Neorhizobium galegae: one gene and its partner. The protein of the gene in region 2 interacts with the protein of the main gene of each other region in a pairwise test. Links are inferred from orthologs where the notes say so. Each region holds a gene or a part of one and is shown on either strand. Other genes may lie near its edges. The genes, in order: LZK81_RS22745 and def.

Evidence for each region.
Region 1: the proteins of def (region 2) and LZK81_RS22745 interact in binary tests that used the Escherichia coli proteins (3 or more experiments, as listed by UniProt). The link is inferred for Neorhizobium galegae from one-to-one orthologs.

Annotation. Positions count from the first base shown.
Region 1 is NZ_CP090095.1:4,638,761-4,641,963, reverse strand. What follows is about bases 97-2,980. They hold LZK81_RS22745 (aspartate-semialdehyde dehydrogenase), read right to left. Parts: upstream 2,114-2,980; coding sequence 1,079-2,113; downstream 97-1,078. Other genes in these bases: LZK81_RS22735 (MFS transporter), read left to right, coding at 2,616-2,980; LZK81_RS22740 (hypothetical protein), read right to left, coding at 2,222-2,500; LZK81_RS22750 (lytic murein transglycosylase), read right to left, coding at 97-875. Outside these bases: LZK81_RS22755 (carbonic anhydrase), read left to right, coding at 1-45; more of LZK81_RS22750, read right to left, coding at 63-96; more of LZK81_RS22735, read left to right, coding at 2,981-3,203.
Region 2 is NZ_CP090095.1:588,099-591,269, reverse strand. The notes cover bases 276-3,127. They hold def (peptide deformylase), read right to left. Parts: upstream 2,034-3,127; coding sequence 1,518-2,033; downstream 276-1,517. Other genes in these bases: LZK81_RS02880 (DNA recombination protein RmuC), read left to right, coding at 2,145-3,127; fmt (methionyl-tRNA formyltransferase), read right to left, coding at 524-1,459; truA (tRNA pseudouridine(38-40) synthase TruA), read right to left, coding at 276-524. Outside these bases: more of truA, read right to left, coding at 1-275; more of LZK81_RS02880, read left to right, coding at 3,128-3,171. UniProt on the Escherichia coli protein: Removes the formyl group from the N-terminal Met of newly synthesized proteins. Requires at least a dipeptide for an efficient rate of reaction. N-terminal L-methionine is a prerequisite for activity but the enzyme has broad specificity at other positions.

The DNA of each region.
Region 1 (3,203 bases), 4.1 Mb from region 2 along the record:
GACCTCACCGAACCGCCGGAGCAGGCCGAACAGGCGTCGGCCTGATTTACGATAAACCAGGCTTACTGGCCGTCGATCTGCGCGCCCATATAGGCGATCGCCTGCTGATAGACGGTTGCAGCGTTCCAGCCCTGGATGGCGACGAAGTTCGGCTGACCCGGCTGGTAACCGGCACCCGGCCTCCAGCCGTGTCCTTTCAGGAAATTCGCGGTCGAGGCAAGCGCATCGGCACGCGAGCGGACCATGTCGATATGGCCGTCGCCGTCGCCATCCGCGCCGTAGCGGACGACGTTCAGCGGCAGGAACTGGGTCTGGCCGATCTCGCCATGGGCAGCGCCGCGGGCGGTGATGCTCAGATCGCCTCGGCCGACGAGCTGAAGGGCCGCGTAGAGCTGCTCGGTGAAATAGGCGGAGCGGCGGCAATCGTAAGCGAGCGTCGCGACGGCGGAAAGCGTGTGCTGATCACCCATGAAGCTGCCGAAACCGGTTTCCATGCCCCAGATGGCGATGATCGGGCCGGCCGGCACGCCGTAGCGGCGTTCGATCTGTGCAAACAGCGAAGCGTTGCCGGATTTCATGCCCTTGCCGCGGGAGATGATGGCAGCCCCGCCGCGTTTCTTCATAAATTCGTCGAAGGAAAGCTTGAAGCTCTTCTGGCCGCGATCGGCGCTGATGGTCGGGCGATTGTAGGAGACGTTCGAGAAAGCCTTTTCGACGACGGAAGGGTTGACGCCGCTCGAAGGTGCAACCCGCTTGAACTCTTCGACCCAGCGGGCGAAGCCGGATGAATCGTTGCCGCATTGGAGCGCGGCAAGCGCCGGACTAGCGGTCATGAAACCGGTTGCGATCAATCCTGCCAGCAAAATCTTCTTCATGCGGTCAAACCCGTCCCGAGAGCCGGATCGCTTAAGTCTGAAGCGTCCGGATAATGTGCATTGTTTCGGCCTTATGGCGGCGGTTGCAGACAATCGCAACTCACCCGTTCATGAATAGTTCGTGATATGGGTGATTCGAAAGAAAAACCCCGCCATTTCTGACGGGGTTTCTATCGGAACATGCTTAATAAATTTATTATTTATCAGGCAGCAGCCTTGCGCGGCTTGATCAGGCCGCGATTAACGAGCAATTCGGCGATCTGGATGGCGTTGAGCGCGGCACCCTTGCGCAGGTTGTCGGAAACGACCCAGATATTGAGGCCGTTTTCCACCGTCGCATCCTCGCGGATACGGGAAATGTAGGTGGCATCCTCACCGGCGCATTCGTAAGGCGTCATGTAGCCGCCGTTTTCATGCTTGTCGATGACGAGGCAGCCCGGAGCTTCGCGCAGGATATCGCGGGCCTGGTCCGCGGTGATCTCGTTTTCGAACTCGATATTGACCGATTCCGAATGGCCGATGAAGACCGGAACGCGCACGGCGGTGCAGGTCACCTTGATCTTCGGGTCGAGCATCTTCTTGGTTTCGGCGAGAACCTTCCACTCTTCCTTCGTATACCCGTCTTCCATGAAGCTATCGATATGTGGGATGACGTTGAAGGCGATGCGCTTGGTGAACTTCTTGGATTCGACCGGATCAGCGACGAAGACGGCGCGGGTCTGGGTGAAGAGCTCGTCCATGCCTTCCTTGCCTGCGCCGGAGACCGACTGGTAGGTCGAGACGACGACGCGCTTGATCTTGGCGAAGTCGTGCAGCGGCTTCAGGGCAACGACGAGCTGGGCGGTCGAGCAATTCGGATTGGCGATGATGTTGCGCTTGGTAAAGCCGGAGATCGCATCGGGGTTCACTTCCGGAACGATCAGCGGAACGTCCTGATCGTAACGCCAGGCGGACGAGTTGTCGATGACGACGCAGCCCTGGGCGCCGATCTTTGGCGACCACTTCTTGGAAACCTCGCCTCCTGCCGACATTAGGCAGATATCGGTGTCGGAAAAATCGTAGTTTTCCAGGTTGGAAACCTTCAGCGTCCGGTCGCCGAACGAAACTTCGGTTCCCTGGCTACGGGCGGATGCCAGCGCCACGACTTCGTCGACCGGGAAGCCGCGCTCGGAAAGGATCGACAGCATTTCCCTGCCGACATTGCCGGTTGCACCGGCGACTGCGATCTTGAAACCCATTTTTTGCTCTCTTTCTGTCTCTCCTCGATTTGGTGAGGGGGAAGCCGCGATCAACTCGCGGAATTCCTTGTCCCCGGCCATCCGGGGAGAGAGCGGCGGCCAGAGACGTCAGACGGTTTTCGTCGTCGTTTTGGCCTTGGTTTTGGAGAAAGCGGCAAAACACGCCCGCTGCGCAGCCTGGATGGCCGGCAGTGCTAAGGCAGCGATATGGAATTCGCAGGCGCGCATGTGGGTGTCTTCCCGTTCGCGGAGTTGTTTAAAAGATTTTCGCAACGAGTCAAGCGACGGCTGACGCAGGTGATGCGCCGCATTGCCCTTATGCCGCGCCGCAGCATCCGCTGTGCACGGCAGGCGCGATATTAGACGAAAGTCATAATCCCAAAGCATCGCTCTCCTTAGCCCTTGAATTCTGTCAATCTGCGACAATGCGTCGCCATATCCATGCCCTGGAGGGAACGGGCTCGGAGCCGGCACGCGAGTTTCATCTTAAGGGAGGACGACAATGGCAAATGTCGCAACTGCGATTGACACCAGAACCAAGCCGATGACGGCCGAGGAGCGGAAGGTGATTATCGCCTCCTCGCTCGGCACCGTCTTCGAATGGTATGATTTCTATTTGTACGGAACGCTGGCTGCGATCATCGGCAAGCAGTTCTTCTCTCAGTTCCCGCCGGCAACGCAGGCGATCTTCGCCCTGCTGACCTTTGCCGCCGGCTTCCTTGTCCGCCCCTTCGGCGCGCTGGTTTTCGGTCGGCTCGGCGATCTCGTCGGCCGCAAATACACCTTCCTTCTCACCATCCTGATCATGGGTCTGTCGACCTTCGCGGTCGGTCTTCTGCCAAGCTATGACCAGATTGGTGTTGCTGCACCCATCATTCTCGTGGCGCTGCGCATGGCTCAAGGCCTGGCGCTCGGCGGTGAATATGGGGGCGCGGTGGTTTATGTTGCCGAGCATTCGCCGCGGAACCGGCGAGGTTTCTATACCGCCTGGATCCAGACCACGGCCACCATGGGTCTGCTCCTGTCGCTGTTTGTGATCGTGACCTTGCGCCTCAACATGGGCGAGGAAGCCTTCGCGACCTCGCAGCCG
Region 2 (3,171 bases):
ATGTCCAGCGTGCGGACGGGGCTTTTCGCCTGGCAATGAACCGAACGAAAGGTCGTGAAATCGTGCTTCCCGACCAGCGTCTGGGCGGCGGCATGCATGACCTCATGATCCAGATCCTTGGTGACCCACCAGGCGCGCTTCGCATCCAGCGCCAGCGGGCCGGCCCGTGAAATGATACGGTAGAGATAATATCGCCGGACAGCCGAAAAGCGGGCGTCGAACGTATCATCGACGAGCTGCACGCTCACGATGGCGACTTTCTCCCTGGCCATGCCCAGATAGGCGTTCAGCGCGTCGCGCAGCCGGTGTGGCTGCCACGACCGCGTGAGATCGACATGCACCACCTGCCCGCGCGCATGAACGCCGGAATCGGTGCGGCCGGCGCCCTTGACCACGACGCTCTCCTTGGTCAACGACAGGATGGCATTTTCAAGCGCCGACTGTACCGAGTGGCCATTCTTCTGCTTCTGCCAGCCGACATAGGGCGTGCCGTCATATTCGACGGCCATGCGGAATCGCGGCATCAGGAGAGCCTCATGCCAGGCCCAAGCGGCGTGCCGCGCAGGAACTCTGCCGCCGCCAGAGGCTTCGCCCCGGCCTTCTGCAGTTTGAGGAGCCGCACCGCACCCGCGCCGCAGGCAATGGTCAGTGCGTCGTCCAGAACCGTTCCGGGTTCGCCCTGCCCTTCGCCGATTTCCGACAGAAGAACCTTCACACGCTCCAGCCTGCCGTTGATTTCCGCCTCGAACCATGCGCCCGGGAAAGGCGACAGACCGCGGATGTGGTTATGCACATCATCTGCGGGTTTTGAAAAATCGATGCGCGTCTCGCCCTTGTCGATCTTGGCGGCATAAAGCACGCCTTCCGGCGATTGCGGCGTCAGCGGCAGGTCATTGGCTTCGAGTTTTTCCATCGCCTCGACCATGGCACGGGCACCGACCAGCATCAGCTTGTCGTGCAGTTCGCCCGCCGTCATGTCCTCGCCGATTTCCACTTCTCTCGTCAGCGCAACGGGGCCGGTATCGAGGCCCTTTTCCATCTGCATGACCATCATGCCGGTCTTCTTGTCCCCTGCCATGATCGCTCGCTGGATAGGCGCGGCACCGCGCCAGCGCGGGAGGAGCGAGGCGTGGCCGTTGTAGCAGCCGAGATGCGTTCCGGTCAGGATCGCTTCCGGCAGCAGCAGGCCGTAGGCGACGACGACGGCAACATCCGCCTTGAGCTCGCGGAATTTTTCGCGCTCCTCGGGATCCTTGAAATTCACCGGCGTCAAAACGGGAATGCCCAGCAGTTCGGCGGCCTGATGCACCGGCGACTTCACCAGATCGAGCCCGCGGCGGCCACCCGGGCGCGGCGGCTGGGTGTAGACCGCGACGATCTCGTGGCCCCCATGCTTAAGGCTCTGGAGCGTCGGCACGGAAAATTCCGGGGTTCCCATGAAGATGATGCGAAGAGACATGGACGTTCCGCGTCTCAAGAGACCGCGCCTTCTTAACCCGGATCGCCTGAGCGACGGTTCAGACCACCTTGGACTTGGCAGCCTTGGTGAATTTCTTGATCACCATCTCACGCTTCAGGCGGGAGATATGGTCGATGAAAAGCACGCCATTCAGGTGATCGATCTCATGCTGCAGGCAGGTGGCCAGCAGACCATCGGCCTCTACCACATATTCCTTGCCGTCGCGGCCGAGATGCTTGACGCTGACGGTCGCCGGCCGTTCCACCTCGGCATAATATTCCGGAATGGAAAGGCAGCCCTCTTCGTATAGGGAGCTCTCGTCGGAGGATTTGACGATCTCCGGATTGATGAAGACCTGCGGCTGCTTTTCCTCACCCTCACGTGCGATGTCGACGACGAGCAAGCGGCGCGGCACGCCGATCTGGATCGCAGCAAGGCCGATGCCCGGCGCGTCATACATGGTCTCCAGCATGTCGTCGGCGAGCGTCAGAAGCTCGGCGTCAACACGCTCTATCGGCTTGGAAAGCTGACGCAGGATCGGGTCAGGCAGAATAATCAGAGGCTTGATCGTCATGGCTTCCCATAACCCATCTTTTTTTCCGAAGGAATAGAAATTACGACCGGAGGAAGCGAAATGTTCACGTTTTGATCTTTTCAAGCGGCAAAATTCTGTTAGTTTCCCGCCATGAATAATCTCGTTGCCAGCCTTTCCCGTTTCTTCGACGATCCGCGCCCTGTCGTGTTGGCGGGAATGTGTGGAGCGGCATTGCTGCTGTTATGGCTGTTTCTGGTCCGCCGGGCATCGCTTCGGCGGCAGGAAGATGCGACGTTGCGGGCGATGGAAGGCGAGGCCCGGCTTTCCGAACTTCTGAGAGCGCAAAGCGAGATGCAGGGACGGCTGTCAGCAATGGCGGAGACTCTTTCGACGCGGCAATCGGAACTGAACCAGTCGGTCAGCCAGCGGCTCGACGGCATGACGCACCGGATCGGCGCGACGATCACCGAACAGACCAAGTCGACGCACGAGAACCTGCAGCGGCTGCAGGAACGGCTGGCAGTGATCGACGCCGCCCAGAACAATATTCAAACCCTGGCAAAGGACGTCGTCGGCCTGCAGGCGATCCTGTCGAACAAGCAGACACGCGGCGCCTTCGGCCAGGGCCGAATGGAAGCGATCATTGCCGACGGATTGCCGATGGGGGCCTACGGCTTCCAGACCACGCTTTCGAACGGGACCCGGCCGGACTGCACGATCAGGATGCCGAACGGCGCTCCGCCTTTGGTGATCGATGCCAAATTTCCGCTGGAAGCCTGGAACGCATTTCGCGAGGCCGCGGCACCCGAGGCCAGACGGGCCGCCGCCCAGGCCTTCAAGCGCGACCTCGAGGTTCACATCCGCGCTGTCTCGGAAAAGTACCTGATCCCGGGCGAAACGCAGGAAATGGCTTTCCTTTTCGTGCCGTCGGAATCGATCTTCGCGGAGATCCACGAGCATTTCGAAAGCACTGTCCAGAAAGCGCAACGTTCCCGGATCGTCATTGTCTCGCCTTCTCTCCTGATGCTGTCCATCCAGGTCATCCAGGCCGTGCTGAAGGACCAGCGCATGCGCGAGCAGGCACATCTCATCCAGGGCGAAGTGGCTCTGCTGATCGAGGATCTTTCCCGCCTCGACGACCGCACCCGCAAACTTCAAGCGCATTTCTTCGCGGCGC